DNA from 4 places in the Halomonas sp. BN3-1 genome. Region 1 is predicted to be linked to each of the others. Evidence: predicted binding sites of a transcription regulator. Region 1 holds the regulator's gene; each other region holds the start of a gene.
The links. Region 1 encodes FNR, which switches genes on or off when oxygen is low (the NO sensors DNR and NnrR bind a similar motif). Its sites were predicted from a motif close to TTGATNTANATCAA; they were not measured.

Region 1 (7,721 bases):
AGAAGAAAGCCTGTGTTATCTGATGCCGCACACCTTGTTTCTGTCGCTGTGCGAGAACAACGCCGCCTTCTCGGACTACTTTCACCAGCGCCTGATCAGCAAGACGCGCTTGCTGGCCGAACGTCGCGCCGAGGGCGGGGTCACCCTGGCCGGATTCATGCTCGCCCGGGTGAACGAGTGCATGCGTGAACCGCTCAAGGTCGGCTCGACGACATGCATTCGCGACGCCGTGCTGACCCTCAAGGACAAGGGCGCCGACAGCCTGCTGGTCGAGACGCCCGATGGTCCTGGCATGCTGACCAAGACCGACCTGCTCGAGGCCCTGGTGCTGGAGGGGTGCGACGGTAATGCCGAGGTCGGTGGCATCGCTCATCTGTCGCTGGTGACGGTGGACGAAAGCCAGTACCTGTTCGAGGCACTGATCGAGATGACCCGCCACAAGGTGGCCAGGGTGGTGGTGCTTCAGGGCCAGCGGCTGATCGGTGTCGTGGAGCTGACCGATGTGCTCAGCTTCTTTTCCAGCCGCAGCTACGTGGTCAGCCTGCAGGTCGAGCAGGCGACGACCCTGGCCTCGCTCAGCGAAGCAAGTCAGCGTGCGCCGGAGCTGGTCGAGGCGCTGATGGCCCAGGGGGTACGCATGCGCTTCGCCATGGGCATGCTGTCGGCGCTCAATGGGCGCATCATCAGCAAGGCCTGGCACTTCTCGATGCCGGCCCCTCAGCGCGAGCGCGCCTGTCTGCTGGTGCTCGGCAGCGAAGGGCGCGGCGAGCAGATCCTGAAGACCGACCAGGACAATGCGCTGATCCTGGCCGATGACCAGCAGTGGGACGAGCTCAGCGCAGATACCGCGCGGTTCACCAGCGTGCTCGACGATCTGGGCTATCCGCGCTGCCCGGGCAACATCATGGTCTCCAACCCCCAGTGGGTCGGCACCCTTGCGCAGTGGCGCGCGCGCATTCGTCGCTGGGTCAGCGAACCCGACGGAGAAAGCCTGATGCGTCTGGCAGTGCTTGCCGACGCCTCGGGGGTGGCCGGTGACTTTGCCCTGGTGGACCGACTCCACGACGTGCTGATCGAAGAAACACGGGGCAATGAACTGTTGCTGACCCATCTGGCGAGGGGGGTGTTGCGGTTCTCGACGCCCTTGACCCTGTTTGGAACGCTGAAGAAGCCCGAGCACGGCGTCGACATCAAGAAGGGCGGCATTTTTCCGATCGTCCATGGTGTTCGCACCATGGCGCTGGAGTGCGGGCTGCGCGAGACCTCGACCCACGACCGGCTGGCGGCGCTGGCGTCACTCGGTCGCATCGAGCGAGTGGTGGCGGAGGATCTCGGCGAGGCGTTGTCGCTGTTCTGTGAGCTGCGGCTTCGGGCGCAGCTGGCCTACCGGCGCGACGATGCCCGGGCCACGGACGCCCCGGACAGGGTGGTGGTGCAGTCGCTCAATTCGCTGGAGCGGGACTTGCTGCGCGAGGCGCTGCACCTGGTCAAGGAGTTCAAGGCCAGCCTGTCCCACCGCTATCACCTGGAGTATGCATGAGTGTCGAGGCAGCCCCCCAGGGCAAGCTGCCTTGGCGTCAATGGTTTCGCTTGGGAGAGTACCCGATGCTGAGAGCGATCAGGCGTGTGGCCGACAGGCGTCGGCAGGCCGATGGCGATTTCGCCTGGCTGTTCAATCCCTATACCGGCGATGAGCTGGTGTCCCTGGACTGCGAAACCACCGGTCTGGATACCCGTCATGCGGAGCTGGTGTCCATCGCTGCGGTACGCATTCGTGACGATCGCGTCTTGACCAGCGAGTCGCTGGACCTGCGGCTCGCGCGTCCTGCCAGCCTGAGTGGAGACTCCATCTGCATCCATCGCCTGCGAGGGGTCGACCTGGAAGGCGGCCTCGAGGTGCGCGAGGCCTTGACGACGCTGCTGGAATTTATCGGCAATCGCCCATTGGTCGGCTGGTGTATCGACTTCGACCTGGCCATGCTGGATCGCTACCTGAAGGCGGAGTTTGGCTTCTCGCTGCCCAACGCCACCATCGACGTGGCCCAGCAGTACCGCAAGCGGCTGCGCCGAAGTCACCCGGAAATCGAGGTGCAGCCGACCTTTGAACAATTGGCAGAGCGACTGGGAGTCCCGATCATGGGACGCCATACGGCCCTGGGCGACGCCGTCACCACGGCGCTGATGCATCTGCGCCTGGAGAGCGGGGCACTCACGGCGTCATCGCGCTGACCCGTTGCCGTCATCCGCGCTGACCCGGTGCCGCCCGCACCGGCAACCATTCACCTGCAAGGAGATCCTGTCATGAGTCTGCACGCCATGTTGACCCTTCTCGAGCCCACGCTGCTGGCGCTGGGCCTGGTCTCGGTGCTGGTGGCCTACCTCCAGTACTATCGCCGTACCCGGGACCTGTGGGGCATGGTCAAGTTCTGGGAGAAGCGACTGACCCTGACCGTGCGCGAGTTTGGCTGGCAACGTGCCGGCATCCTGCTGCTGTTGCTGGGCGTGGTGGTGCGCTATCTGCTGGCGCTGAACGTCGTCTAGGGCCTGGCTGACAGGCACTTGCGTTCTTCGACTTGCCAGACCAGACCAGGCCACGACGCGCAAGGGCGCCACTACGGCGGTGTCGTCCTTGGCGGTTTCCGATGTGCTGCCGACGAAAAGCCTCTCCCGTATTGTCCTCGCCGGGGTAAGCGGTCGCTGACCTCTTCGCCACTAAAGCGTCCGGATGGTAGACTGGCGCCTCTTTCATTTTCAGCCGTGATGTCCCGCTCCCATGTCGCCACAGTCCGCCTCCGCCACCCTGTTCGATCCCCGTACCCCCGAGGATGACCATCTCTCGATCGATGCCGGTGTCAGCCCGGCCGACCCTGCTGCGGATGGCGATCAGACGGAAGCCCAAGTTCAGGCCAAGGCACGGCGTGAGTTCAACAAGCTGCAGAAGCGCCTGCGCCGCCAGGCCGGTAACGCCATCATCGAATACGGCATGATCCAGGAAGGCGACAAGATCATGGTGTGTCTGTCTGGTGGCAAGGACAGCTACACCATGCTCGAGATCCTGCGCAGCCTTCAGCGCAACGCGCCGGTCAACTTCTCGCTGGTGGCGGTGAATCTGGATCAGAAGCAGCCGGGCTTTCCGGAGCATGTGCTGCCGAACTATCTGGACAGTATCGGCGTGGACTACCACATCCTCGAGCGCGACACCTATTCGGTGGTGAAGGAGAAGACGCCGGAGGGCAAGACCACCTGCGCGCTCTGCTCACGCCTGCGGCGCGGCTCTCTCTATGGCTTCGCCGAGGAGATCGGGGCGACCAAGATCGCCCTGGGCCACCACCGCGAGGACATTCTCGAGACGCTGTTTCTGAACATGTTCTTCGGTGGCAGCCTCAAGGCGATGCCGCCCAAGCTGCTCTCCGACGACGGCAAGAACATCGTCATCCGCCCGCTGGCGTACTGCCGCGAGGCCGATATCCAGGCCTACAGCGAGGCGATGGAGTTCCCGATCATCCCGTGTAACCTGTGTGGTTCCCAGCCCAACCTGCAGCGCCAGGTGGTCAAGGAGATGCTGGCCGAGTGGGAGGTCAAGCATCCCGGGCGCCTCGAGAGCATGTTCAAGGCGGTGACCAATGTGGCGCCGTCGCAGCTGGCGGATCGGCAACTGTTCGACTTCGAGGGGCTGGAGGCCGTACAGGCCGAACGCCAGGCCCGGCGCATCGACGTGGTGGATGCCGGCTGATCTCGCCAACAGCGAATGTGCATGACGCCATGACAGCAAAAGAGGCCGCATCTCCGGATGCGGCCTCTTTCTTGTCACACGCCATCTATTACGCTTTGCTTTCCAGATCCTGGGTACCGGGCGCTGCTGGCCAAGCCCGGCACACTGCCGCCAGGCCCGCTCAGGTAACTTCGGTGTCGGCCAGGGTCGACAGCGCGGTCAGGTCGAGGATATTGACCTCACGTCCCGATACCGCCACCAGATCCTGCTGCTGGAAACGCCCGAGGATACGGCTGACCGTTTCCACCGCCAGCCCCAGGTGATTGCCGATGTCGGCGCGGGACATGGACAGGCGGAAGCTGAACGGTGAATAGCCGCGGCGGCGGAAGCGGTCCGACAGGCCGAGGAAGAAGCAGGCCAGGCGCTGATCGGCGGTCTTGCGTGACAGCAGCTGCATCATCCGGCGGTCCTCTCGCAGCTCCTTGCTCAGGGTGCGAAACAGCTGGGCACGCAGCTCCGGTAGGGTCTGGGTCAGCGCATCGAGGCGGTCGAAGGGAATCTCGCACACCGTGGTGGTCTCCAGCGCCACCACGCTGCCGGGATAGCGGCCGTCGTCGATGCCATCCAGACCAACCAGTTCACTGGGCAGGAAGAAGTTGGTCAACTGAGCTTCGCCGCTGCCTTCGGTGGTGATCTGCTTGAGACTCCCCGATCGGACCGCGAAGACGCTGGTGAAGCGATCTCCCTGCTCGACCAATCGTGTGCCTTTCTTGATCGGCGGGTGACGACGGATGATGGAATCGAAGCGCTCGAGGTCGGCGGTCTCCAGCGACAGCGGAAGGCACAAGGAACTCAGGCTGCAGGACTCACAGCGAGTCTCATGCAGCATGGGACGCCGCCGATCTTGGGCCGTAGGACTCATTCGCAGCTCCTGTGGATCTGGGATCGATATTGACTGGGCCATGGGGAGAACAGACGTCGCCCGTACAGCACGTTGATGGCACTATTCTACACCCTCAGATCAGCTAAAAGTGGCGTCTACCTCTTTAGGATTAATAACTTAGAGGTAGGATGCGTCATTGGTGCAGCCCAGTCCAAAGTTGCCAGACGGCAAAGGCGATGATCATGCCAGCGGCGACAAGGCGTGTTGCCCGATGCGCCAGCAGGGCCTGCATTTGTCTGGCGGCGAGGCCCGTCACCACCAGCGCCGGAAGCGTACCAAGACCGAAGCTCGCCATCAGCAGTGCGCCCTCGAGGGGCTCGGCCCGTGCCAGGCTCCAGGCCAGCATCGAGTACACCAGGCCACAGGGCAGCCAGCCCCAGATGGCGCCCAGCGCCACCGCCTGGGGCAGACGCACCACCGGCAACAGGCGTCTGCCTGCGGGTTCCAGGTACCTCCAGAGGTGACGTCCCAGTGCCTCGACGTGACGCAGGCCTTTCCATAGATCGGCAATGTAAAGCGCCATCAGGATCAACATCAGGCTGGCGACGATCTGCATCAGGCCACGCAGGGTCGGCGAAAGGCCGATCACCGAACCCAGGGCGGCAACCAGAGCGCCCGCCACACAGTAGCTGGTGATACGACCTACATTGTAGCCGAGCACAAGTGTGCTCACCCGCCAAGGTTGACGCATGCTGGGTGGGATGGCAAAGGTCAGGGCGCTCATGATACCGCCGCACATGCCAATACAGTGTGCACCGCCGAGCAGGCCAAACACGAAGGCCGCCATCATGGGAGGCAGTTCCAGGCCGGTAGGGTTCACTCAGGCCCTCTGGACGATGGACCACGATCGGATGTCTGCGCAGGCGTTTCGGAAGAGGAAGCGCCGTCATCGGCACCGCGAGTGTCGTCCTCATCCTCGAACAGGATGCGATAGGCGGGGCCTTCGAGGTCCTCGAACTGGTCGTTGCGCACCGCCCAGAAGAAGGCCCAGACCGCCAGGCCCAGCAGGATCAACGACAAGGGTATCAACAGGTAAAGGATGCTCATGGGCCGGGGCTTGCGGTGACGGGTGAAGGCGTCGCGGTCCGCCTGGTGCGTCCACGTCGCAGACGCAGGGCATTAGCGATGACCAGCAACGAGCTGAGTGACATGCCGATGGCGGCAAGCCAAGGGGGCACGAAGCCCAGCGCCGCTGCGGGCAGCGCCACGACATTGTAGAGCACCGACCAGGACAGATTCTGGCGAATGATGCGACGGGTCTGGCGGGCCACCTCGATGGCTTCGACGATACCCGTGAGCGGTTCGCCCAGCAATACCAGATCGGCGCGGGTGCGGGTGAGGTCGCTGGCCCCGGCCATGGCGATGGCAAGGTCGGCGCCGGCCAGTACCGGCACGTCATTGATGCCATCACCGACCATAGCCACCTTTTCACCCTGTGCCTGTCGCGCCTTCAAGTGCCCGAGCTTGTCCTCGGGGGTGGCCTCGCCACGCCACTGATCGACGCCCAGTGTGCGGGCAAGCTGGCCAACGTTGACGGCGCGGTCGCCCGACAGGATCTCGATGGCAAGCCCTCGCTGGGCGAGGGCGGCGAGGGTCTCGGCGGCGTCGTCACGGGGCTGATCGTCGAGCTTGAACCAGGCCTGGGGCTTGCCTTCGCAGGCCAGCAGCAACCAAAGCCCTGCGCCAGGGAGCTCAGGAACGGGTTGGCCCAGGCAGGCAAAATGCGGCTGGCCCAGTCGCCAGCGCTGGGCGTCGATCACGCCTTCCACGCCCTGACCCGGGTGATTGCGCAGTTCGCTGGCCTGGCAGCTGGCGTCGCGCCAGTCAGCGAAGGCGCGGGCGATGGGGTGCTCCGAGCCGGTCTCCAGTGCCGCCGCCAGTGCCAGATGACGGCGCTTGGCGGCAGCGTCCATCTCGCCATTGGTGGCGCTTCCTTCGTCGTCGCTCAGCGGCCGGTGTTCGGCGAGTTGCATGCGCCCCCGGGTCAGGGTGCCGGTCTTGTCGAAGACGACGCGATCGAGACAGGCCAGGGTCTCCAGCGCATCGGCTCGGGTCACCAGTACCCCGGCACGTCTCAGCCGGCCGTGGGCCACGGTCAGGGCGGTGGGGGTCGCCAGCGCCAGGGCGCAGGGGCAGGTCACCACCAGTACCGACAGGGTGATCCACAGGCTGCGGCTCGGGTCGATCAGGCTCCAGACCAGCGCCACCATGGCGGTGATGACCAGCAGGTTCAACACGAAGCGATGGGCCACCTGCTCGGCCAGGCGGGCGATACGTGGACGATGGGAGAAGGCACGGTCGGTGAGATCGAGAATGCCGGCGGCGCGAGTGTCGTCGCCGATGCGGGTGACCATCACTTCGATCGGGCTGTCCATGCACAGGGTACCTGCGTGCACGGTATCTCCCTGGCGACGCAGGCAGGGCAGCGATTCGCCGGTCAGCAGCGACTCGTCGATCTGGGCCAGGCCCGAGGTCAGGTTGCCGTCCGCGGGGATCTGGGCGCCGGGGCTGACCCGAACCCGGTCACCCGGGACCAGCCGACTGGCGGGGATGACGCGTTCATCGCCCTGCTCGTCGAGGCGCACCGCGGCGCTCGGCAGGGCGCTGGCCAGGGCATTGCCGCTACGGCCGTAGTGGGTACGGGCGCGAGACTCCAGGTAGCGTCCGAACAGCAGGAAGAAGGTGAACATGCTGACCGAGTCGAAGTAGCGGTCACCGGAGTCGCTCACGACCGACCAGGTGCTGGCGACGAAGGCACCACTGATGGCTAGCGCCACCGGCACATCCATGCCCAGCACGCGGGTTCGCAGATCACGCAGGGCGCCGACGAAGAAGGGTTTGGCCGAGTACAGTACCACCGGAGTGGTCAGCGCCAGCGATAGCCAGGCAAACAGGCGCTCGAACTCGCTACTGAGATCACCGCCGTCGACGTAGTGCGGGATGGAAAACATCAGCACCTGCATCATGCCGACGGCCGCCACGATCAGGCGCCTTATCATCTGGCGCGACTGTTGCTTGAGCCGCTGCTGGGCCTGGTCCGGCTCGTAGGGCTGGGAGGGATAGCCG
Region 2 (7,721 bases), on a different contig from region 1:
CATCGCTACTTCCGCAACGTGATCCAGGCCGGCAAGAAGACCAAGGAGCAGGTCGAGGTGGTGTCCTTCGAGCTTGCCGCTTACCGTCACTTCATGCACGCCGACGCGGTGGAAAGCGACCTGCCCGAGTACTTCATCACCGCCGACGCCGTGACCCCCAAGCAGCATGTGGCGGTGCAGGCCGCGGCCCAGGCCTGGGTCGATTCGGCGATCTCCAAGACCGTCAACGTGCCCACCGACTTTGCCTTCGAGGCGTTCAAGGACCTGTACCTGGACGCCTACCAGAGCCGTCTAAAGGGCTGCACCACCTTCCGCTTCAACCCGGAGGCCTTCCAGGGCGTGCTGGTGCGCGAGGATGACCTCAAGAACACCACCTATATCTTCGAGCTGGAGAACGGCGAGACCCTCGAACTCAAGGGCGACGAGACGGTGATCTACGACGGCGAGGAACACAACGCCGCCAACCTCTACGACGGCTTGAAGGAGGGGACCTATGGCAAGTGGTAATCGGACCAGCGGCGAGCCAGCCGGCCAGCCAGTCGGCGAGCCGCAACATCATGCCTGGGTCGTGAGCGTGTCACGCCCGCATCATCTTTCTGGAGGAGCCCGCTGATGGCTGTCGAAATCAATTCCAAGATCGTGGGCTACCGCGTCAAGAGCGAAGAGGCCGCCCCCGCGCCGGCCCCGCTGCCCGAGGAAAACCCGCTGACCATGCGCATCCCCTCGCGCCCCGAGGGAACGCTGGAGGCGGTGTCCGAGAAGATCTCCTACGTCGGCGCCGAAGGCCGCAAGAAGGTCTACCTGCTGGTGTCCTTCATGCCGGTGGAAGGCGTGCTCAACGGCCAGCGGGTGATCATCGAGCGCCCGGTGGAGTTCTTCTTCCCCTCCGGTCAGCTGTCCAGTGAGCACCAGTGGATCACCGCCACCATGCGCAGCCTGTCGCTGGCCGCCCGCGGCGGCTACGTCACCCAGGCGGTGGCGGATCTGCGCAAGGTGGCCTGGGACAAGGGCCTGGTGCGCTGCGGCATGAACCGCTGGAACAAGCCGATGTTCCACGACTCCGAGGTCGCCGCCATCGCCTGGTCGATCCAGCAGATCCTCTACCGTCGCGGCTTCCTCGACATCGACGGTAACCAGGTGCCGGTGGAGGACCTGGTCAGCCGTTACGCCCGACGCCAGGCCTCCGGCCACGGCTGGTACCCCGCCGAGGTCGAGGACGAGACCCCGAGCGGCGCGGTCGAGCCGCTGGACGGCAAGCCCGCCGAGTCCGCCGCCGAAGGCGCCGGCCCCGCCGTGGTCGGCAACTGCCCCGAGTGTCGCGGCGAGCTGATCATGATGGACGGCTGCCCCACCTGCTACGCCGGCTGCGGCTGGTCGAAGTGTGGCTAGTCGACGTTTGGTTGGAAAGCACGACTAGAATGCGTGGCTAGAAAGCACGGCTGGCGCGCGAATAAGCCAGCGTCACAACGATGGGCCCTTCGGGGCCCATCGTTGTGTCTGGAGAGGGCTCGCTCCGGGTGTCTGGGTTGGCGTAAGGAGAAGCGGAGGGGGCAGAGAAAGCGTGCAGGAGGTGAAGCACAGCGAAGACCGGGAGGGCGGCCCCAAAGCCGGCGATGGCGCTGCGCAAGGTCAGCTGTTGTCCGTTGGCACGAATGACGTAGCGTCGCCAGGAAGGGATCGAATGGCATAGCAGAAAGCCGGCCACCAGCAGGACGAAAGGTGGCAGCAGCTTGATGCCGCTCATTCCGGCTTGCTGTCCCTGCGATCGAGGCTGCGGCGAAGGGCTCTGACGTTGCTCTTGACCTTGCGCGACCGCACCAGCTCGGCGCTGTCCACGGAGATGGCGCCGCGATGCGATATCTTCATGCTACGCAGGTGGCCACCCTCTTTGGCCTTGAGGTAGCCTTCGAAGCTGGTTTCGATGGACATCGTTGCTCCTTTTCCGCTTGTGAACTCGATGCTCTGCGGAACCTGGGTGAAGCCAAGGGGCCGAACCCCATGATGTCCGCAGTGTAGCAGAGTTCCCGTTTCGACCCCGGCGACCGGCTGTGTCAGAGCGTTCAACGAGCGCTTTACCAGAGGGTTTGATGGGCGTCATGAACCGAGGGCGACGGGATCGCTAGCATGACCCGGCGGCGTCGTGCCGCTTGACCAGGAACCCGTCATGTCGCTGTCGCCGCTCGGCTCGCTGTCGTTGCCTTCTCTTGCCCTTCCTGCCTTGCCCACCCTTCCTTCGCTGTCGTCGTCTTTGACGTCTGGCGCCTTGACCCGGGTGCCCCATCGTCTGCATCTGTCACTGATGCGCCGTCTCGGCCCGCTGCCCCTGCCGCTGTTGCGCACGAGTCTCGAGCCCTGGCTCAACCGCACCCTGGCCGAGCCACTGGCCGACGGCGAGTTCGACGTGCTCGAAGGGCGCCGGGTGTGTCTGTTCATTGACGATCTGGCGCTGGCGGTCACCCTGACGCTTACCCACGGGCGCCTGCAGGTCACCGACGCGCCCTGGGAGGTGAAGGTGGCGGGGGGCTGGCGCGAGTTCGCCTGCCTGGCCAGCCGCGAGGAAGACCCGGACAGCCTGTTCTTCCAGCGCCGACTGTGCCTGGAAGGCGATACCGAACTGGGGCTGACGGTGAAGAACCTGCTGGATGGCCAGGAAATGGAACTGCTGCATCCCTACCTGCTCGAGGCGCTGGGCCAGCTGCAGCGCTGGCTGCCTCGCGAGGCCTAGCCTCCTTGCTGACAAGTTGAACCATCTAGCGCAGGAGGCCGGCGAACCGGCCTCCTGAGTGAGGTGGCGGGGGCTCCTAGTCTTCCAGCACCGGTGCCAGATCCATCCCTGCCTGGCCGTGCCAGTAGCCGTTGCACAGCTCGGCGTCGACCAGCGCCAGCGGCGAGGGTGCCGGGTAGCGTCCCTGGCGGGCCAGGTCGAAGTCCGCCACCACTTTATCCATCCCCTCTGAACGCGGACTCAGCCGGGCCGTGGTGACGCCCATTGTGGCCATCTCGGCAAGCTCGTGGCGCAGGTCCTGACAGGCCCCGGACAGGGTCTGGATACCGTTCAGGGTGAACAGTCGACGGCTGTCGTCCTGGGTGGTCAGCGTCAGCCCTTCCGGATAGTCCTGGCAGACGAACTGGCAGCGATCCTTGGGGTGCTGGTGGTGGCGCGCGGTAAAGCAGCGTGACGACCAGGCCAGCGGCAGGTGGCCGTAGGCCAGTACCTCGCAGTCCAGCGCCAGCCCCGCCTCGCGGGCGTCAGACAGCAGCCGGGCCAGGTCGGCGCCGGGCAACTCCACCGGGGCGACGAAGCGGAACATGCCGGCGCGCTTGAGGATCTCCAGGGTCGGCACATTGTAGAGGTTGAGCGCCGGGCCGCCGACGAAGGGCAGGCCCGCCTCGGACAGCCGGTGCACCGCGCTCATGTCGTTGGCCTCGACCAGGAAGTCGCCGTTGTCGCACAGCCTGGTCAGGTCGCGCAGGTCGGCGTTGGACTCGATCAGGGTCTGCGAACCGAGGATCACCTGCTTGCCGGCGGCGGCCAGCTGGTGGCCGATCTCCAGCCAGTCGGCGAGCTTCATGTCGCGCCGCCGCGAGCACACGGTCTCGCCCAGGGTGACGCTGGTCAACGGCCAGTGGCAGGCCTGTTCATAGAAGGCGAAGTAGCGCTCGCGGGTCCAGTAGAAGGATACCGGGCCAAGGCTCAATTCCAGTGAAGCAGCGGTCATCTCGCCTCCTGTCATTTCCAGTCGCGCTCGTAGGCGCCGAGGGTGTGGGTGGAGCCTTCGGCCAGCGGCGCCAGGGCGGCGCTCCAGTCGGCCTGGGGGCGATAGTCGTCGCCGGCCCGGTCCAGATGGTCCAGTGCCTGGCGCCACACTCGGGTGACGCTGGCCACATAGGCCGGACTGCGCTGGCGACCCTCGATCTTGATCGCCTTGATGCCCAGTGACGCCAGCTGGGGCAGCAGATCCAGGGTGTTGAGGCTGGTCGGCGCCTCGATGGCGTGGCCGATATCGCCCTCGACGTTGAAGCGTCCCTTGCACAGGGTCGGGTAGCCGGCCTGTTCGTCGGCGCGGTAGCGATCGATCAACACGCCGTTCAGGCGCGATTCGCGTCCGCTGGCGGTCTCCTCCCAGCGCACGTGGGCCGCCGGCGAGCACACGCCGTGGGTGTTGGGCGACTCGCCGGTCAGGTAGGACGACAGATAGCAGCGGCCCTCGGCCATGATGCACAGGCTGCCGAAGGCGAACACCTCGAGCTCCACCGGGCTGTGGCGGGCCAGGTCGCGCACCTGGTGGATCGACAGCACCCTGGGCAGCACCGCACGGCGGATGCCGAACTCGCGGTGGTAGAAGGCCAGCGCCTCGTGGCTGGTGGCGGAGCCTTGCACCGACAGGTGGCGGGGGATGTCCGGGTGGCGTTCGGCGGCGTAGGCCAGGAGGCCCGGGTCGGCCAGGATCAGGGCGTCGACCTGAAGCGAAGCCGCCTGGTCCACCGCCGCGCGCCACTGAGCCAGGCTCGACTGCTGCGGGTAGGTATTGATCGCGCAGAACACCCGGCAGCCCCGGGCGTGGGCGTAGTCGATACCCTCGCGGGCGCGCTTGTCGGTGAAGTTCAGCCCGGCGAACTGGCGGGCGTTGGTGGCATTCTGAAAGCCGAAGTAGACCGCGTTGGCGCCCTCGTCCACGGCGCGCTTCAAAGCGGGCAGGCTACCCGCGGGACAGACCAGTTCCATGTCGATCTCCGAGCGAAGAGAGGCGCCATGCTAGCCCCGCCCGGACACCGCCGGCTTGATGCGTATCAGTGTCCGCCAATGAAGTGGGGGATGGAGCGAAGGGATGACGCGCCGCACCGGGGCCGGGTGTGGACAACCTGGCGATGGTGGGAATCCGACTTGCGGGTCAGGCGTGCAGATAAAGGTGGCGATGAGCTTGTGAGTCGTTCTGTGGATAACCCTGTGTGGCACCTTGTGAAAAGTGGTGGGCAGGCGGTGCAGGGGCTGTGGACTGCGGTGTAAAAGTCGCCTGTCAGTGGTGGATCAGCGGCTCGCTCGCTGTCGTAAACGAAAACGGGCCCCGCAGGGCCCGTGGTCTTCTTGCCTGTGCCTATTGACCGCCGGAGGGAAAGTGGAACTCCGCCTGGGTGGTCTCGAAGGGCGAGGGCCAGCGCTGTGACACCGCCTTGCGGCGGGTGTAGAAGCGCACCGCGTCAGGGCCGTAGGCGTGCAGGTCGCCGAACAGCGAACGCTTCCAGCCGCCGAAGCTGTGGCTGGCCACCGGCACTGGCAGCGGCACGTTGATTCCCACCATGCCGACCTCGATGGCGTCGGTGAAGCGACGCGCCGCCTCGCCGTCGCGGGTGAACAGGCAGGTGCCGTTGCCGTACTCGTGGGCGTTGGTCAGGGCGATGGCCTCATCGAGGCTGTCGACACGCACCACGCACAGCACCGGACCGAAGATCTCCTCGCGGTAGATGGTCATCTCCGGGGTGACCCGGTCGAACAGGCAGCCGCCGACGAAGAAGCCGTTCTCGTGGCCCGGGACCACCAGGTCGCGGCCGTCGGCCACCAGGGTGGCCCCTTCCTGCACGCCCTTCTCGATATAGCCGAGCACCTTGTCGCGATGCTGGGCGGTGACCAGGGCGCCCATGTCCAGGCCCTTGTCGGTGCCGGGGCCGATCTTCAACGCGGCGATCTTGGGGTCCATGGCCTCGATCAGGCGGTCGGCGGTGTCATCGCCGACGCACACCGCCACCGAGATCGCCATGCAGCGCTCGCCGGCGCTGCCGTAGGCGGCCCCCATCAGGGTGTTGGCGGCGTTGTCGATATCGGCGTCGGCCAGCACCACGGCGTGGTTCTTGGCGCCACCGAGGGCCTGCACCCGCTTGCCGCTCTCGGCGCCACGTCGGTAGATGGTCTCGGCGATGGGGGTCGAGCCGACGAAGGACACGGCCTTGACCTCGGGGGCATCGAGCAGCGCCTCGACGGTCTCGCGGCCGCCCTGGACCACGTTCATGATGCCCTGGGGCAGGCCGGCTTCCTCGAGCAGGCGGGCGACCGCCAGGGCGGCGGACGGGTCCTTCTCGGAGGGCTTGAGCACGAAGGCGTTGCCGCAGGCGATGGCCATCGGGTACATCCACAGCGGCACCATCGCCGGGAAGTTGAACGGGGTGATGCCGGCCACCACGCCCAGCGGCTGGAAGTTGGAGAAGGCGTCGATGGACGGCCCCACATTGTGGGAGTACTCGCCCTTGAGCAGCTCCGGCACGCCACAGGCGTACTCGACGTTCTCGATGCCGCGCTTGAGCTCGCCCATGGCGTCCTCGAGAGTCTTGCCGTGCTCCTCGCTGATCAGCTGCACCAGGCGATCGGCGTCACGCTCCAGCAGCGCCTTGAAGCGGTACATCACCTGGGCGCGTTTGGCCGGCGGGGTGTCGCGCCAGGCCGGGAAGGCCGCCTGGGCGGCGTCGATGGCGGCCTTGACGGTGTCGGCATTGCCGTCGGCGACCTGGCGAATGGTCTCGCCGGTGGCCGGGTTGGTGACCGGCAGATGGCGGCTGGCCTCGAGATCCTGACCATTGATCCAGTGATTGACGTTGTCCATCGAGGGTCCTCAAATGTCGAAAGGGCGGACGGGCATGGCCCGTCCGCGCTGTGGATAATGCTGTGAATAGCGGGTGCAAAGGTTGTCCACAGGCTGTCGGTTTCAGGTGGATAAGCCGGGCGTCGGCACCGGCGAGCGGCCTCAGTCGAGCCGGTCGAGGGTCTCGGCGACGGCGTCGAACAGTCGCTCAAGTTCAGCTTCGGTGGTGGCGAAGGGAGGGCCGAACTGCAGGGTATCGCCGCCGAAGCGCACATAGAAGCCGGCCTCCCACAGCGCCAGGTGGGCGTCGCGTGGGCGGATGGCCGGGTCGCCGTCGCGCGGGGCCAGCTGGATCGCCCCGGCCAGGCCGAAGTTGCGGATATCGACCACATGGGGGCGGCCTTTCAAGGCGTGCAGGCGATCCTCGAAGGCTGGGGCGATGGCCCTGACCTGGGCCGGGAAGTCCTCGCGCTCGAGCAGGTCCAGCGCGGCCAGGGCGGCGGCGCAGGCCACCGGATGGCCGCTGTAGGTGTAGCCGTGGGGGAATTCGATGGCGTGCCCCGGGCCACCGGCGTGCATGAAGGTGTCATGGATCTCGCCAGAGGCGATCACCGCCCCCATCGGCACGCAGCCGTTGGTGATCTGCTTGGCCACCGTCATCAGGTCCGGGGTGACGCCGAAGGCCTCGGCGCCGGTGCGCGCGCCGCTGCGGCCGAAGGCGGTGATCACCTCATCGAAGATCAACAGGATGTCGTGGGCCGAGCAGATCTCGCGCAGCCGCTCAAGGTAGCCTTTGGGCGGCACGATGACCCCGGCGGAGCCGGACATCGGCTCGACGATCACCGCGGCGATGTTGGAGGCGTCGTGCAGCGCGATCTGTTCGAGCAGCGCATCGGCAAGCTCGGCCCCGGTCTCGGCCTGGCCCCGGGTGAAGGCCTGGTTCGGCTGCAGGGTGTGGGGCAGGTGGCTCGAGTCCAGCAACTGGCCGAAGTGCTTGCGGTTGCCGCCGATGCCGCCAAGGCTGGTGCCGCCGATGTTGACCCCGTGGTAGCCCTTGGCGCGGCCGATCATGCGGGTCTTTTCCGGACGGCCCTTGAGCCGCCAGTAGGCCTTGGCCATCTTCAGCGCGGTATCGGCGGACTCCGAACC
Region 3 (7,721 bases), on a different contig from region 1:
GACGCCGAGGTCATCAGCCACCAGCTGATGCTGCGCGCGGGCATGATTCGCCGCCTCACCTCCGGCCTGTACACCTGGCTGCCGCTGGGCCTTCGCACCCTGCGCAAGGTGGAGCGTATCGTGCGCGAAGAGATGGACCGTGCCGGCGCCCAGGAGCTGCTGATGCCGGCGGTGCAGCCGGCCGAGCTGTGGCAGGAGTCGGGCCGCTGGGAGCAGTACGGTCCGGAACTGCTGCGCCTGAAGGATCGACACCAGCGTGACTACTGCGTCGGCCCGACCCACGAAGAGGTGATCACCGACCTGGTACGCAAGGAGATCGCCAGCTACAAGCAGCTGCCGGCCAACTTCTACCAGATCCAGACCAAGTTCCGTGACGAGATCCGTCCGCGCTTCGGGGTCATGCGCTCGCGTGAGTTCATCATGAAGGACGCCTACTCCTTCCACCTGGACGAGGCCTCGCTCAAGGACACCTACCAGAAGATGTACGACGCCTACGTGCGCATCTTCACTCGCCTGGGTCTCGACTTCCGTCCGGTGATCGCCGACAACGGCTCCATCGGCGGTACCGGCTCCCACGAATTCCACGTACTGGCCGACTCCGGCGAGGACGATATCGTCTTCTCCACCGAGTCCGACTACGCCGCCAACATGGAAAAGGCCGAGGCCCTGCCTGCGCCCCTGGACAGCGATGCCCGCCGCGCCGAGCCCACCGAGGAGCTGAGGCTGGTCGACACCCCCAATGCCAAGACCATCGCCACCCTGGTCGAGCAGCACGGCCTGCCCATCGAGAAGACCATCAAGACCCTGATGGTGCACGGCCACGAGGGCGGCCTGGTGGCGCTGCTGGTGCGCGGTGATCATGAGCTCAACGAGGTCAAGGCCGAGCACCTCGAGGAGGTGGCGACGCCGCTGACCATGGCCAGCGAAGAAGAGATCCGCGCCGCCGTGGGCGCCGGCCCCGGCTCCCTGGGCCCGGTGGGGCTTGAGATGCCGATCGTCATCGATCGCAGCGTGGCGCTGATGAGCGACTTCGGCGCCGGTGCCAACGTCGACGGCAAGCACTACTTCGGCATCAACTGGGAGCGCGACGTGGCCCTGCCCAAGGTCGCCGACCTGCGTAACGTGGTCGAGGGTGACCCATCACCCGACGGCAAGGGCGTGCTGTCGATCAAGCGCGGCATCGAGGTAGGCCACGTGTTCCAGCTCGGTCGCAAGTACAGCGAGGCGATGAATGCCACCGTGCTGGGCGACGAAGGCAAGGCGGTTCACCCCTGGATGGGCTGCTACGGCATCGGCATCACCCGCGTGGTGGCCTCTGCCATCGAACAGAACCACGACCAGGGCGGGATCATCTGGCCCGACGCCATCGCCCCCTTCCATATCGCCATCGTGCCGATGAACGCCCACAAGTCCCAGCGCGTGCGCGAGACCAGCGAGCGCCTGCACGACGAACTCAGCGCCGCCGGCTTCGACGTGCTGCTGGATGATCGTGATCTGCGTCCCGGCGTGCGCTTCGCCGATCAGGAACTGATGGGCCTGCCCCATCGACTGGTGGTGGGCGATCGCAGCCTCGACAAGGGTGAGCTCGAGTACAAGGGTCGCCGTGACAGCGAGGCCACCATGGTGCCCGCCGACGAGATCGTCGAGTTCCTCAAGCAGCGCATCGCCCTTTAAGGCCCCGCGTGGCGCGCCGCGGCTTGTCGCGGCGCGCCTGGCAGGCGGATGGAATTCAGGCGAGTTCAGGTGCGCTCAGGTGCAATAAAGCAAAAAAAAACCGACCCCGAAGGGTCGGTTGAAAAAGGGGGATGACTCCCCCTCCCCTGACGCTGGTTGACGACTATCGCTTGCGACGGTGAGCGTCGCGGATGATAAAAGCGATCCAGCCGGCCATGAAGGCCACAGAGAGAGCGACGGCACCCAGCCCGAAAATGACGGCGTTGTCGACGTACATGGCACTGTCCTCCTGTCTCTGTGTCGATGAATTCATGGTACCCGGTCGGCCCTTGAATTGTGCTGACCTGCGTCAAGGGTGACCGCGAGACATCGGCCCGCCATGACGACGAAAAAGCCGCCTTCAAGAGGCGGCTTTTTCGTCGTCTGTGGCACCCTTTCAGCGAGAGCGCCTCCAGCTACCGCTGCCGGGACCCTAGAGGACCTTGCGGTCCTCCACCTCGGAGGCCTCGGTGCCGGGCGGCAGCGGGTGCCCCTTGGCCAGTTCGGCGCGGGTGGCCTGGCGAATTTCGAGCACCTCGAGGCGATACGACAGGGTCTCCCCGGCCAGGGGATGGTTGGTGTCCACCACCACGCTGTCCCCCTTGACCTCTACCACGCTGACGATCTGTGGGCCGGCATCGCCGGGGGTCTGGAAGCACATGCCGGGGCGCAGATCGGTACCGGGAAAGGCCTGGCGTCCCACCTCGCGCACCAGCGACTCGTCGCGCATGCCATAGGCCTCGGCCGGGGACAGGGTGACACTGAGGCGACTGCCGACCTCGGCGTCGACCAGGGCCCGCTCGAGGCCTTCCATCAGGTTGCCGTGGCCGTGCAGATACTCCAGCGGCTCATCGCGCTTCCAGGAATCGTCCAGGACGTCGCCCTGCTGGTTGCTCAGGACATAGTGCAGACGCACCACACACTGGGGAGAAACTCTCATCTCGGGCTCCTTGGGGTCGACATCAGTCCTGGCGCTTGAGCGCGGCGACGGGCATTTCCAGGCGCTGCTGGCGATGCAGCATGTTGAGCAGCACGATCGCCCGCTCTTCGCCCTTGTGGCTCTCGAACACCGCCTTGAGGTCCTTGAAGGGGCCGTCGGTGATCTCCACCGACTCTCCGGCCCGGAAGTAAAGCTGGCCAGGATCGTCGTCCTTGGCTTCGCCGTGCTGGCGCAGCAGGTCGATCAGCTCATCGCTGACCGGCACCGGCATCGACAGCCCGAAGGTCACGATCTTCAACACTCCGCGGGTCGAGCGAATCGGGCGCCAGTTGCTCTCGACCTGGTCGAGCCGCAGAAACAGATAGTAGGGGAACAGCGGCTCCTCGACCCAGGTCAGCTTGTTGCGGCGCTTCTTCTGCACCTCCAGCACTGGATGAAAGAGCTCGTATCCCTGGTTGGCCAGATGCTCGGCGGCCCGGAACGACTCTCCGCCCTTGCACTGGACCACGTACCAGCGCGGGGTGGCATCGCCCCCCAGGCCCGCCTCGATATTGCTGTGACTCATGTGACTCCTTCCAGACTCAACCACCACCAGCCACCAAGCCGGCAGTATCGCCTGTCATTGACGCGGTTCCCGGTGCGTTGCCGACGACCCTTGATGATCACCGCTGGTATCGCCCCTGCGGCTTTGCAACAATTCGTCGAGCCGCACCGAGATGTTGCGCGCATTTTACCATTCGGAAGGCGGCCTGTGGCCGACCAACTGCAAGGAGGCTATCCATGCCCACCTCGTCCGGCCAGCATCCCTGGGTCGACGCCCTGCGCGTCTACCTGCGATTACCCGTGCTGGCCATGCTGTTTCTGGGCTTTTCTGCGGGCCTTCCCTTTCTGCTGGTGTTCTCCACCCTGACCACCTGGCTGCGTACCAGCGGGGTCGAGGTCGCCGCCATCGGTTTCTTCTCGTGGATTGGACTGCTGTACTCGATAAAGTTCTTCTGGGCACCGGTGGTGGACGCCTTCCGCCTGCCGCTGCTGACCCGCCTGCTGGGCCAGCGGCGCAGCTGGATGCTTGCCGGCCAGGCGCTGATCATGGGCGGCCTGCTGGGCCTTTCGTCACTCGACCCGGCCTCCCAGCTCGGCGCGGTGGCGCTGTTTGCGCTGATGGTGGCCTTCGGCTCGGCTACCCAGGACATCGCCATCGACGCCTTTCGTATCGAGTCGGCCGAGGACGAGGTCCAGGCAGCGATGGCGTCCACCTACATCATCGGCTATCGCGGCGGCCTGATCATGGCCGGTGCAGGGGCGCTGTATCTGGCGTCGGCCTTCTCCTGGCAGGTGTCCTACCAGTGCATGGCGGCACTGACGGCGGTGGGCATGATCACCGTACTGCTGCGTCCCGAGCCGCCGCGCCAACCGCTGGCCAGTCGCCTGGCCAAGGAGCCCCGGGTGCGTGCCTTCCTGCGCGCCAGCCGCGGCCGGCCCGCATGGGTCCGGCGCACCGGCGCCTGGTTGATCGGCTCCGTGGTCTGCCCCTTTCTCGACTTCTTCGGGCGCTTCGGACTGGGTGCACTGGGACTTTTGCTGTTTATCGGCATCTATCGCATCAGCGACCTGGCGATGGCCTCGATGGCCTATCCGCTGTACGTCGACCTGGGCTTCAGCCTCGACACCATCGCCACCGTGACCAAGGTGTTCGGCGTCATCATGAGTCTCCTCGGCGGGCTAGTCGGCGGGGTGCTGGTGGTGCGCTACGGCATCGGACGCATCCTGGTGCTCGGCGCTACGGCCACCGTGCTGACCAACCTGATGTTCGCCTGGCTGGCGCTCAGTGGCGCCCAGCACTCGCTGCTGGTGCTCACTATCGTCGGCGACAATCTCAGCAATGGCCTAGCAAGCGCGGTGTTCATCGCCTTCCTGTCGAGCCTGACCTCGCGGGCCTACACCGCCACCCAGTACGCCCTGTTCTCGTCGCTGATGACGCTGCCCGGAAAGTTCCTGTCAGGCTTTGGCGGGCTGGTGGTGGAGGGCATGGGCTACCCGAGCTTCTTTGTGCTGGCCTCGGCGCTGGGCGTACCGGCCATCCTGATGGCGCTGTGGGTCTGGCGACACCATGTGCGCGAGCCAGGGGATCACGCCGTCAGCCTCGACAAGCCATGACGCCATCGATGCAGTGTGCATAACCAAAAGAGGGCCGACGTTGTCGGCCCTCTTTTTCCATGGTGCTTCAGCGTTCGGCCTCGTACCTGGGGGTCTGAGTAGACCTTCGGCGCTACGCGCCCCCAGGCTCAGCCGGAGCCGTCATCCAGCGCAGGCAGCGATCCCCCCATTGCTGAACCCGCCTTGTAGTACGCCCCTTGAGCGGGGCTTGCGATCAACCGCGCCGTCCGCTGCGCTCTTCCAGCCAGGCCAGCGCGCCCGGTGTGCTGCGCCACTGATCGCGCATCAGGGTACGGTACTGCCAGGCCTCGGCGCGGGTGCCGGGCTCGGCCAGTTGGCCATTGCCGGGGATGGCGCCACGCTTGGGGTTGTCGCTGCAGAGAAGCGCCACCGCGTGGGCGTTGTGGCGCTGGGCGCTCTCCAATGCCAGGGCCGCGTCGTCGAGCTGGCCCAGTCGGTACAGCGCCAGCACCTGCCCCATGTACATGCCCAGCAGCGGCGTCTCGTCATCGGCAGGACCGACCTCCAGAGCCTGGCGGCTGATCTCCAGCGCCTCGTCGTCGCGGCCTTCACGCAGCAACTGGTCGAGCACCAGCTCGCGCAGCCCCAGACTGTCCTGCTCGTCCAGCGACAGCAGCAGCTCGGCCAGTTCCCGCGAGTGCTGGCGGGAGCCACGTTCCATACCCACCACCAGCGCAAGCCCCGCCCGCAGCAGCTGGGCGTTGTCTTCCTGGTCCCACTGGAAGGCGCCGTCGCCACTCTGACGAATCTGCAAAAGCCAGCGTTCGAGACGCTCGGCCAGGGGCTCGAACAGACTCGGCGCCATCCACGGCAGACTGCCAAAACGGCTGGTCAGCGCCAGCGACACCGACTGCAGCACCGCCGGTGAATCAAGCTGTTCGGGGTTGGCACACAGCGCTGGCAACCAGGCTGCGGCATTGAACCAGGGATCTCCGAGAAAGCCCATCGGCGCATCCGGGTCCACGTCGACCTGGAAACCCTCCTGGAAGGCGGCGAACAGCGTGTCCTCCCGCGCCGTGGAGCGATACAGCAACTGCCCATCTTCCTCCACCACCTTGATCGGCGGGGGCGGCGGCAACTCCGCCAGCAGGGTCTGCAGGCCCACCAGGGGCTCGCCGAGATCCTCTTCGGCGCACAGCAGCTGATCGGCCAGAGTGGCACCGGGGTTGTCGGCCAGGTCCGCCAGGAACTGCAGCTGGTCGGGGTCGAGATCACCCTGGCGGGTCAGCCGCCGTAGCCAGAAGCGCGAGCGCTCCATGGCTTCCTCGTCGTGACCTTCGTGCAGCAGCAGCATGGCCTCGATATAGGCCAGCGTCGGCGAATCGGGAAGGGCCTGCTGGGCACGCACGAAGGCCGAGCGAGCACTGTCGAGATCGTCGTTGTCCAGGTGCATCAGACACAGCCGCTCCAGCGCCACGCCACGCAGGAACATCGGTCCCCGCTCCAGCACCTCGTCCAGCAGCGCCTCGCGCTTGCGGTGGAAACCGCGCTCCTGGAAAAGGTCCAGCAGGATCTCGAAGGCGGGCTCGGCCTGTTCCGGCAGGCGCTCCCAGTCGGCATTGTCGAACAGCGACTCGAGGATCTGCTGGGCACGTCCTCGCTGGCCCGATTCGGCGGCGATCAGCCCCGCCTCCAACAGCGCCTGGGCAGGGGCGCGGCCACTGGCCAGGGCAGCCTTCAGCGTCTCCCCTTTCCACTCCCGCAGCGACAGCATCCACATCAGATGAGGCGGCAGGTGACCGGGCAGGCTGACGGCGCCGCAGCACTGCTTCATCTTGCGTCCAGAGTCGCACCAGCAAGGTTCGTTGCGGCCAGGGCGTGCCAGGGTTTCACAGGCGAAGTCGAGACGTGCCAGGGGCGTCTGGGACCACAGCTCGGGAGCCAGCGCCTGGGCCAGGGCCTTGTCACCGCCCACGCAGGCAGGCCCCTCCTCGCGCGCCCAGCTCATCAAGCTCGGATAGCGTTCATCCTGCCGAATGGCTGCCAGGGCGCCCGCGGCAAAACCCAGCAGTTGATCCACCCATAACGCCAGCATCGCTATCTCCCCGAAATTGAAAACGGCACAGTCTAACAGTGCATGCACCGGCTGGGCAGACCCGCGCCTCAGACGGCGTAGGCATCCAGCAACTGTGCACTCCGTGAATGCATGTCCAGGCGCCCCTCGAGCCGCACCAGGTTCCAGTAATGACCATTGAGCGTACGCGCCAGCAACAGCATGCCGGCAGGGGGCTGCAGGCGGTCCAGCGCGCCCCACACCCGGGGGCTCAGCTCGCGCAGACGCCGATGCACCCGTACATCGCCGAAGTCCTGCTCACCGGGCGCGAACAGCGGCGACACCGCTTCCGCGGATTCGCGATACAGCGCCAGCGGCGCGCCCTCTCCCTGTCGACCGCCGAGCCCGCGCACGGCCTCATCCATGGCCATGGGGTCGCCGTCCAGGGTTGCCCCAAGCAGCGCCACCAGACCGGCCAGCCGCTCCCGGGGGACCGCGATCACGGCGCCCAGGTCATACACCACCAGCCGGCCCTGTTCATCGACGGCAAAATTGCCGGCGTGGGGATCGGCGTGCAGTTCATGGTGGGTGAACAGCTCCTCGGTGATCCAGTCCGCCAGGGTGCGCGACACCCGCTGCCGCAGGGCATCGTCGGCACCTTCGAGGTCACGCAGGGGCGTCCCCGGCAGATACTCCATCGCCAGCACCCTTGGACCACTGAGTTCCTTCACGGGCTGCGGCATCACCAGGTCGGGGTGATCGGCATAGCGCCGCCGGTAGCGCTCCAGTGCGTCCGCTTCGGCGCGATAGTCGAGCTCGCGCCGCAGTCCATCGGCGAGTTCGTCGAACAGGGCATCGAGGCGTGCCTGGGACACCTTGAGCCAGCGACCCAGTCGC
Region 4 (7,721 bases), on a different contig from region 1:
GCGGGAAACGCTCGTCCAGATACTCCATCATGACCTTGGACTCGTAGAGCACCAGGTCACGATCCAACAGCGTGGGGACGCTGTTGTAAGGGTTCAGGTCCGCCAACTCCTCGGGATGCTTGTCGTCGGTCACCTCGACAATATCCACGGCCACGCCCTTCTCAGCCAGCACGATCCGTACACGATGGCTGAAATGGTCCTCGCCACCGGAGTAGAAGATCATCGACGACCGCTTGGCCACTACACCCATGAAACAATCCTCGCATCAGTTCAAGCCGGGATGATAACACGACAACCCCCTTCTCGGGGGGGCATCAGGGGCACATCTTTGCTCCCGCAGCGGGTCCGCCCGGGCGCAACGATGATACCAGAAAAGGCAACGGGCGCGTGGTCATCGACCCCGCGCCCGCCATGGTGGACCAATCGGTCAGTGAATGTCTCGCCAGTACTCGCGCTTGAGGAAGTAGGCGATGATGCCAAACAGCAGGATGAAGATCAGCACCTTCGGTCCCAACGCCTGGGCATGCAGCTTGGACGGCTCGCCCACGTAGGCCAGGAAGTTGGTCAGATCATACACCGCCTGCTCGAACTCCTTGGGCTCCATGCTGCCCGGCGACGTCACCTGCAGGGTCTCGCAGGACTGGTACTTGCCGGTCAGCGGATCGAGTTCGGCGTCACCGACCGCATGGTCGGAGGCTGCACAGACCTTCTCCTGCACCCCCTGCAGCGGCTCGAGCACGTTGGGCATGCCCACCGCCGGGAACACCACATTGTTGACCCCGGTGGCACGCTCGCTGTCACGATAGAAGCTCAGCAGATAGCTGTAGATCCAGTCGGTGCCGCGCAGCCTGGCTTCCAGGGTCAGATCCGGCGGCGCCTTGCCGAACCATACCTCGGCATCCTCGGCGCTCATCGCCTTGTGCATCTGGTCGTTGTACCCCAGTTCCGGCGAGAAGATCAGATTGTCCTCGACCAGATCCTGGGGCATCCCCAGATCCTCGGCCGCGCGGGAGAAACGCTGGTACTCCAGGGAATGACAGCCCATGCAGTAGTTGACGTAGAGCTTCATCCCGTTCTGCAGCGAGGCCTGGTTCTCCAGATCCGGCGACATGCTGCGCAGGTGCACCCCCTCGCCACCCGCGGCGAAGGAGCAAAGCGGGACCAGCGCGAAGAGCAGTGCGAACAGTTGCTTTTTCATTAGCCAGTCACCCTTTCAGGAACGGGTTTGGTCTTCTCCAGCCGCGTATAGATGGGCATCAACACGAAGAAGGCGAAGTAGATCACGGTGCAGATCTGGGCCAGCAGTGTCCTGGCGCCGGTCGGCGGCAGCACCCCGAGCACCCCGAGGATGACAAAGCTGATCGCGAACAGCACCAGCATCACCTTGGAGATCCAGCCCTTGTAGCGCATGGAGCGCACCGGAGAGCGGTCGAGCCAGGGCAGCACGAACAGCACCGCAATGGCCGCCCCCATGAAGATGACCCCGAGGAACTTGGCGTCCAGCCCAAACAGCGAGAAGGTGATGGCGCGCAGGATCGCGTAGAAGGGCGTGAAGTACCACACCGGGGCGATATGATCCGGCGTCTTCAGCGGGTTGGCCGGCTCGAAGTTGGGCTTCTCGAGGAAGTAGCCGCCGCCTTCGGGGAAGTAGAAGATCACCGCGCAGAACACGAACAGGAACACCGCCACTCCGACGATATCCTTCACCGTGTAGTACGGATGGAAGGGAATGCCGTCCAGCGGCTTGCCGGTCTCGTCCTTCTTGGCCTTGATATCGATGCCGTCGGGATTGTTGGACCCCACCTCGTGCAAGGCAATGATGTGCAACACCACCAGCGCCAGTATCACGATAGGCAGCGCCACCACGTGCAGGGCAAAGAAGCGGTTCAGCGTGATCCCGGAGATCAGATAGTCACCGCGCACCCACTGGGCCAGGTCGGGACCGATACTCGGGATGGCGGAGAACAGCGAGATGATGACCTGGGCACCCCAGTAGGACATCTGTCCCCAGGGCAGCAGATAGCCCATGAAGGCTTCGGCCATCAGCGCCAGGTAGATCGCCATGCCGAAGATCCACACCAGCTCGCGCGGCGCCTTGTAGGAGCCATAGAGCAGGCCGCGGAACATGTGCAGGTAGACCACCAGGAAGAACGCCGAGGCGCCGGTGGAGTGCATGTAGCGGATCAGCCAGCCGTACTCGACATCACGCATGATGTACTCGACGGAGGCGAAGGCACCCTCGGCGCTGGGGTTGAAGCTCATGGTCAGCCAGACACCGGTGAGGATCTGATTGACCAGCACCAGCAGCGCCAGGGAGCCGAAGAAGTACCAGAAGTTGAAGTTCTTGGGCGCGTAGTACTCGGACAGATGCTCCTGCCACATCTGGGTGGCGGGGAAGCGATCATCGACCCAGCGCATGAAACCGCGTTCGGCCTTGGCCTTGTTGGGATTCGCCATTATGCGCCCTCCCCGTCTTCGCCGACCACGATGACCGACTCGTTGACAAAGTAGTAGGGTGGAACTTCCAGGTTCACCGGAGCGGGCACATTGCGAAACACCCTGCCCGCCAGGTCGAAGCGCGAACCATGGCACGGGCAGAAGAAGCCACCGGGCCAGTCATCGACACCGACGCCTTCGGCGTTGGGCTCCGGCTTGAACAGCGGTGAACAGCCCAGATGCGTACAGATGCCAACCAGCACACCGATCTCGGGCCGAATGGAGCGCAGCGAACCGCCGGCATAGTCCGGCTGCATCGGCTTGGCGGAATCCGGGTCTGCCAGCACCTCGTCGGTCAACGCCTCGGTACGTTCGATCATCTCCGGCGTGCGATTGATGACCCATACAGGACGGCCCCGCCACTCGACGGTCATTCGCTGCCCGGGTTCGAGCTTCGAAATATCCGCCTGAACGGGCGCACCCGCCGCCCGAGCCCTGGCACTAGGCTGCCAGGAAGCCACAAAGGGTACCGCTACCCCGACGGCGCCGACTGCTCCAACTACGGAGGTCGCCCCTACGAGGAAACGGCGTCGCCCTTTGTTCACGCCGTTGTCTGCCATGATCTGGTTTCTCCCATCAGACTTTATCCGTTGTTGTTTTCACGGCCCCTTGAATGTCCGTGACCACGGATACAAGTGGATTGTATGTTAGGAAATCCCCCCCACCGGCACAAGAAGCCGGCTGACCCAGACCCCCTGCGCAAGCCCCAGACAATTGACGTGGAACAACTTTATACCACTGTGCCTGTTCGCCTTGAGGGACAGGGCGGCTCAAAAGGCATAGACGATGACAGATTAACGAGGGAAACAAGCGCCGCCAGGCGACCCGATGATCCCCACCACCAGAGCACTACAGCACACAATTTTTCGAACCCCGGACACGACAACGCCCGGGCCAATGGCCCGGGCGTTGTTGATCGGCAAGCGTGGGTGATTAACGCTTGGAGAACTGCGGGCGACGACGCGCCTTGCGCAGACCGACCTTCTTACGCTCGACTTCACGTGCGTCACGAGTGACGTAGCCGGCAGCACGCAGCGGCTGACGGAAGTCCTCGTTGTACTGCATCAGGGCACGGGTGATGCCGTGACGAATGGCGCCGGCCTGGGCGCTGCCGCCGCCACCCTTGACGGTGACATAGACGTCGAACTGGCCGAGGGTCTCGGTCAGTTCCAGCGGCTGGCGAACCACCATGCGGCCAGTCACGCGACCGAAGTATTCGTTCAGGTCACGGCTGTTGACGGTGATCTTGCCGGTGCCCGGCTTGAGGAAGACGCGCGCGGTTGAGGTCTTGCGGCGCCCGGTACCGTAATACTGCTGTGTCATGGCGAAGATCCCCTCAGATGTTCAGTTCTTGCGGCTGCTGGGCAGCGTGCGGATGTTCGGAACCGGCGTAGACCTTGAGCTTGGCGTGCATGGCACGGCCCAGCGGACCCTTCGGCAGCATGCCCTTGACGGCACCTTCGATGACACGCTCGGGAGCGTGGTCGATCAGCTGGCTGAAGGTCATGGAACGCAGGCCACCCGGGTAACCGGTGTGACGATGGTACATCTTGTCGCTGGCCTTGTTGCCGGTGACCTTAACCTTCTCGGCATTGATCACGACGATGTAGTCGCCGGTATCAACGTGAGGAGTGTATTCCGGCTTGTGCTTGCCACGCAGGCGGCGAGCAATTTCGGTAGCCAGACGACCGAGCGTCTTGTCCGCGGCATCGACGACATACCAGTCGCGCTGGACGGACTGCGGCTTAGCACTGAACGTCTTCATGGATGAAATCACCAATTCGATGTGTTGGATCCCTTTCGTCGTGTTGTGGACACCCGACAGGTGTTCAGCGAGACCACGCCGCGAAGAGATCATCCCTATTTTTCTTGGTTGCGCGGCACCCGGAAATCCGGACGATGCCGCCACAACGGTCGAGCGAGCGCGCATTCTACATGAGCGAAAGCGTGCCGTCACCCCCTCGGACACACGCAATCACCGTCGGCTCAAGGCTTGTGGGGCAGCGCCAGGTACTCCCGGGACTGCATCTCCTGAAGCCTGGACAGAGTGCGCTCGAACTCGAACTCCAGCTTGCCACCCTCATAGAGCGCCTCTGCCGGCGCTTCGGCGGACATCAACAGCTTGACGCCACGGTCGTAGAACTCGTCGACCATGTTGATGAAGCGCCTGGCCTGATCGTCGGTGGCGGCGTCCATGCGCCGCACACAGGACACCAGGACCGTGTGGAACTCGCGAGCCAGCTCGATGTAGTCGTTCTGACTGCGCGGCCCGTCGCACAGCTCGAGAAAGTCGAACCAGACCACGTCCTCGTGCAGTCGACGCGCCTTGAGGATGCGATGGTTGATCTCCACCGGCACCTGCTCTTCCCCCGCCTGACCGGCGATCTCGCGAAAGCTGCGCTCGAGCTCCTGATCCGCCGCCTCGTCCAGCGGCGAATGGAAGATCTCGGCGCGCTCCAGCGCCCGCAGTCGATAGTCGACGCCGGAATCGACGTTGACCACCTCACAGTGGCGCTTGAGCAGATCGATGGCCGGCAGAAAGCGAGAGCGCTGCAGGCCATCCTTGTACAGATCGTCCGGCACGATGTTGGAGGTGGCGACCAGCACCACACCGCGCTCGAACAACGCCTCGAGCAGATTGGCCAGAATCATGGCATCGGTGATGTCCTTGACGAAGAATTCGTCAAAGCAGATCACCCTCGCCTCCTCGGCAAACTTGCCGGCGATCAGCCGGAGCGGGTTCTTCTCGCCCTTGCAGTGATCCAGCTCGTTGTGGACACGCTGCATGAAGCGATGGAAATGGGTGCGCATCTTCTGGGGAAACGGCAGCGCTTCGTAGAAGGTGTCGACCAGGTAGGTCTTGCCACGACCGACGCCGCCCCAGAAATAGAGCCCGGAGATGGCTGGCAGCGCCGGCTCCTGCTCTTCCTCCTTGCGCCCGAACAGGCCCTTCACCTTCGACGCCCAGCCGTCGCGCGCCGCCGCCGGCGCCTTGGCCTTGGGCGCTGCCACCAGCTCGTCATACAGTCGCTGCAGATGCGCCACGGCATTGGCCTGGGCGGCATCCTCCGTGAAATCATCACGTTGGAGGTCGCGCCGGTAGCGTTCCAGCGGAGTTTCTGGCCGACCACTGCTCGACGGGGAAGAGCTCATGTAGCGTCCTGACTGTCAACAAGTTCGGAGCCGCATTATACGCAGACCACACAGGAATGGCAGGTCCCAGGCCGCGACCGGCAACAGCGCATCACGCCAGCACGACAAGGGAGGCCCCAGGCCATTGACCCTTTATGAGCCAACGCCTCTATAATGGGCCGTCGGCCAGGCCGGCGGCGGCCGCGGGTCGTCCGAAAGAGCTCAGGGAGAACTACGTGGAACCAAGCAACTTCAACATGATCCTGGCGGCGGCTTGCCTGGTGGCCGGAATTGGACTCGGCGCACTGGGCTACCACCTGCTCAACGGCGGCGCACGCAGTGCCCAAAGGCTGCGCCTCAAGCTGACCGAACGGGAACGCCAGCTGACCGAGTGGAAAGACGGTGTCGACGACCACCTGCAACAGATGGACGACCTGGCCCGGCAGGTCTGCGATGACGCCCTCACCCTGCAGCGCCAACTTCACGAGTCGGCGCGCCAGCTTGGCAGCAAGGCCATCGGCGGCGAGGTGACACCGCCCAGCGAACCCGGCGAGACCAGCGATGATATCGCCATTCCGCGGGACTACGCCGACGGCAACCGCGGCACCCTGTCAGAGGACTTCGGTCTGCGCCAGGCCAATGACGACCAGAACGCAGAACCGCGCCCGCCACGTTACTGACCACCCCGCCATGACAGAGCCCGCACACTGGTGCGGGCTCTGGCGTTGGCAGCGACACAAGCGGTCGATGGCGCTTGCTGCTCAGGCAGGGTTGTCGATGTCGACGAAGCGGTGCTCGACACCAAAGCGCTGCGCCAGCCATTCACCCAACGCCTGGACGCCGTAGCGCTCGGTGGCGTGATGACCCGCTGCCAGATAGTGGATCCCCATCTCCCGCGCCAGGTGGGTTGTGCGCTCGGATATCTCGCCCGAAACGAACACCTCGGCACCGGCCTCGGCGGCCGGGATGATCATGTCCTGGGCGCCGCCGGTACACCAGGCGATTCGACTCACCGCCTCGGTACCAGGCGCCTCGATCACCAACGGCTCGCGTGCCAGCGACGCTCCTACCTGGGCAGCCAGCTCGGCAACGCCCATTGGCCTTTCCAGCCGACCGTGCCACAGAAGCCCTTCGCCCATGGGCGCGTCCAGCGTTCCCTCCACCGTCCACCCCAGGCGCTGCGCCAGGGTCGCATTGTTGCCAAGCTCGGGATGGGCGTCCAATGGCAGGTGGTAGGCCAGCAGGTTGATGTCGTTGGCCAGCAGAGTCGACAGCCGCCGGCGCTTCATGCCGGTAACCGCCACCGGCTCGTTCTTCCAGAAGTAGCCGTGGTGCACCAGCACCAGATCGGCCTGCCAGCGCACCGCCTCGTCAAGCAGCGCCTGACAGGCGGTGACGCCGGAGAGCACACGGGTGACCGTGCGTGCGCCCTCCACCTGCAGCCCGTTCTCGGTGTAGTCCTTGAAGCGCCGGGCCTCCAGCAGCTGCTCGCAGGCCGATACCAGTTCGTCGCGGTCTATCATGAGATCTCCTGAAATAGCTCCAAACAAGCATCAGGTTGGCGATGCTACAATGGCGCACATTGTACGCACCGCCCCGCCGGCCCGCGACCGCCTCACTGCCAAGCGCCAAGGATCATCGCCGCATGCGACGCACCCTCTCGACCTATATCTGGCCGGTCCTCATCGGCATTCTGCTCGCCATCGTGCTGATCAATGCCTTCCCCGAACGGCTCGGCAGACTACCGTCACCGAGCGGTGACAGCCTGACGGTAGTTCCCGCCACGCCACCAGCGACAACCACCGAGCAGCAGGCACCGCAACGTCCTGCCCCCGAGGTCAAGGAGGCTGCGCCGCTGGACCGCCGTGGCGGCCCCGTGAGCTACGCCGAGGCAGTGGAGAAGGCCGCGCCCGCGGTGGTCAACGTCTACTCCTCGCGGGTCGTGGAACGGGAAACCCACCCGCTGATGTCAGACCCCTTCTTCCGCCAGTTCTTTGGCAACAATGACGTGCCGTCGCGCCAACGCATGCTTTCGAGCCTTGGCTCCGGCGTCATCGTCAGCGAGGACGGCTACGTGCTGACCAACCACCACG

Region 2: the regulator FNR is predicted to act here: its motif matches at 4,782-4,795, upstream of C9F12_RS08905 (peptidase U32 family protein).
Region 3: the regulator FNR is predicted to act here: its motif matches at 2,014-2,027, upstream of ccoM (cytochrome c oxidase subunit CcoM).
Region 4: the regulator FNR is predicted to act here: its motif matches at 3,211-3,224, upstream of petA (ubiquinol-cytochrome c reductase iron-sulfur subunit).

What each region holds. Positions count from the first base shown of each region.
Region 1 covers NZ_PYVV01000002.1:101,951-109,671, forward strand. The annotation lists gene C9F12_RS03810 (DUF294 nucleotidyltransferase-like domain-containing protein) at 1-1,540, shown strand, start outside; gene C9F12_RS03815 (3'-5' exonuclease) at 1,537-2,229, shown strand; gene C9F12_RS03820 (hypothetical protein) at 2,302-2,541, shown strand; gene ttcA (tRNA 2-thiocytidine(32) synthetase TtcA) at 2,774-3,733, shown strand; gene fnr (fumarate/nitrate reduction transcriptional regulator Fnr) at 3,894-4,634, opposite strand; gene C9F12_RS03835 (sulfite exporter TauE/SafE family protein) at 4,789-5,475, opposite strand; gene ccoS (cbb3-type cytochrome oxidase assembly protein CcoS) at 5,472-5,702, opposite strand; gene C9F12_RS03845 (heavy metal translocating P-type ATPase) at 5,699-7,721, opposite strand, start outside.
Region 2 covers NZ_PYVV01000005.1:168,939-176,659, forward strand. The annotation lists gene C9F12_RS08875 (adenosylcobalamin-dependent ribonucleoside-diphosphate reductase) at 1-507, shown strand, start outside; gene C9F12_RS08880 (ribonucleoside-diphosphate reductase) at 613-1,389, shown strand; gene C9F12_RS08885 (hypothetical protein) at 1,427-1,744, opposite strand; gene C9F12_RS08890 (hypothetical protein) at 1,741-1,929, opposite strand; gene C9F12_RS08895 (SCP2 sterol-binding domain-containing protein) at 2,165-2,725, shown strand; gene C9F12_RS08900 (U32 family peptidase) at 2,802-3,719, opposite strand; gene C9F12_RS08905 (peptidase U32 family protein) at 3,731-4,726, opposite strand; gene C9F12_RS08910 (CoA-acylating methylmalonate-semialdehyde dehydrogenase) at 5,097-6,593, opposite strand; gene C9F12_RS08915 (aminotransferase class III-fold pyridoxal phosphate-dependent enzyme) at 6,735-7,721, opposite strand, start outside.
Region 3 covers NZ_PYVV01000001.1:304,867-312,587, reverse strand. The annotation lists gene C9F12_RS01400 (proline--tRNA ligase) at 1-1,674, shown strand, start outside; gene ccoM (cytochrome c oxidase subunit CcoM) at 1,838-1,951, opposite strand; gene C9F12_RS01395 (peptidylprolyl isomerase) at 2,147-2,653, opposite strand; gene rfaH (transcription/translation regulatory transformer protein RfaH) at 2,676-3,218, opposite strand; gene C9F12_RS01385 (MFS transporter) at 3,434-4,810, shown strand; gene C9F12_RS01380 (SEC-C domain-containing protein) at 5,025-6,866, opposite strand; gene C9F12_RS01375 (AarF/ABC1/UbiB kinase family protein) at 6,935-7,721, opposite strand, start outside.
Region 4 covers NZ_PYVV01000001.1:171,498-179,218, reverse strand. The annotation lists gene sspA (stringent starvation protein SspA) at 1-250, opposite strand, end outside; gene C9F12_RS00830 (cytochrome c1) at 428-1,198, opposite strand; gene C9F12_RS00825 (cytochrome bc complex cytochrome b subunit) at 1,198-2,457, opposite strand; gene petA (ubiquinol-cytochrome c reductase iron-sulfur subunit) at 2,457-3,056, opposite strand; gene rpsI (30S ribosomal protein S9) at 3,430-3,819, opposite strand; gene rplM (50S ribosomal protein L13) at 3,833-4,261, opposite strand; gene zapE (cell division protein ZapE) at 4,483-5,649, opposite strand; gene C9F12_RS00800 (DUF1043 family protein) at 5,865-6,308, shown strand; gene C9F12_RS00795 (Nif3-like dinuclear metal center hexameric protein) at 6,390-7,151, opposite strand; gene C9F12_RS00790 (Do family serine endopeptidase) at 7,274-7,721, shown strand, end outside.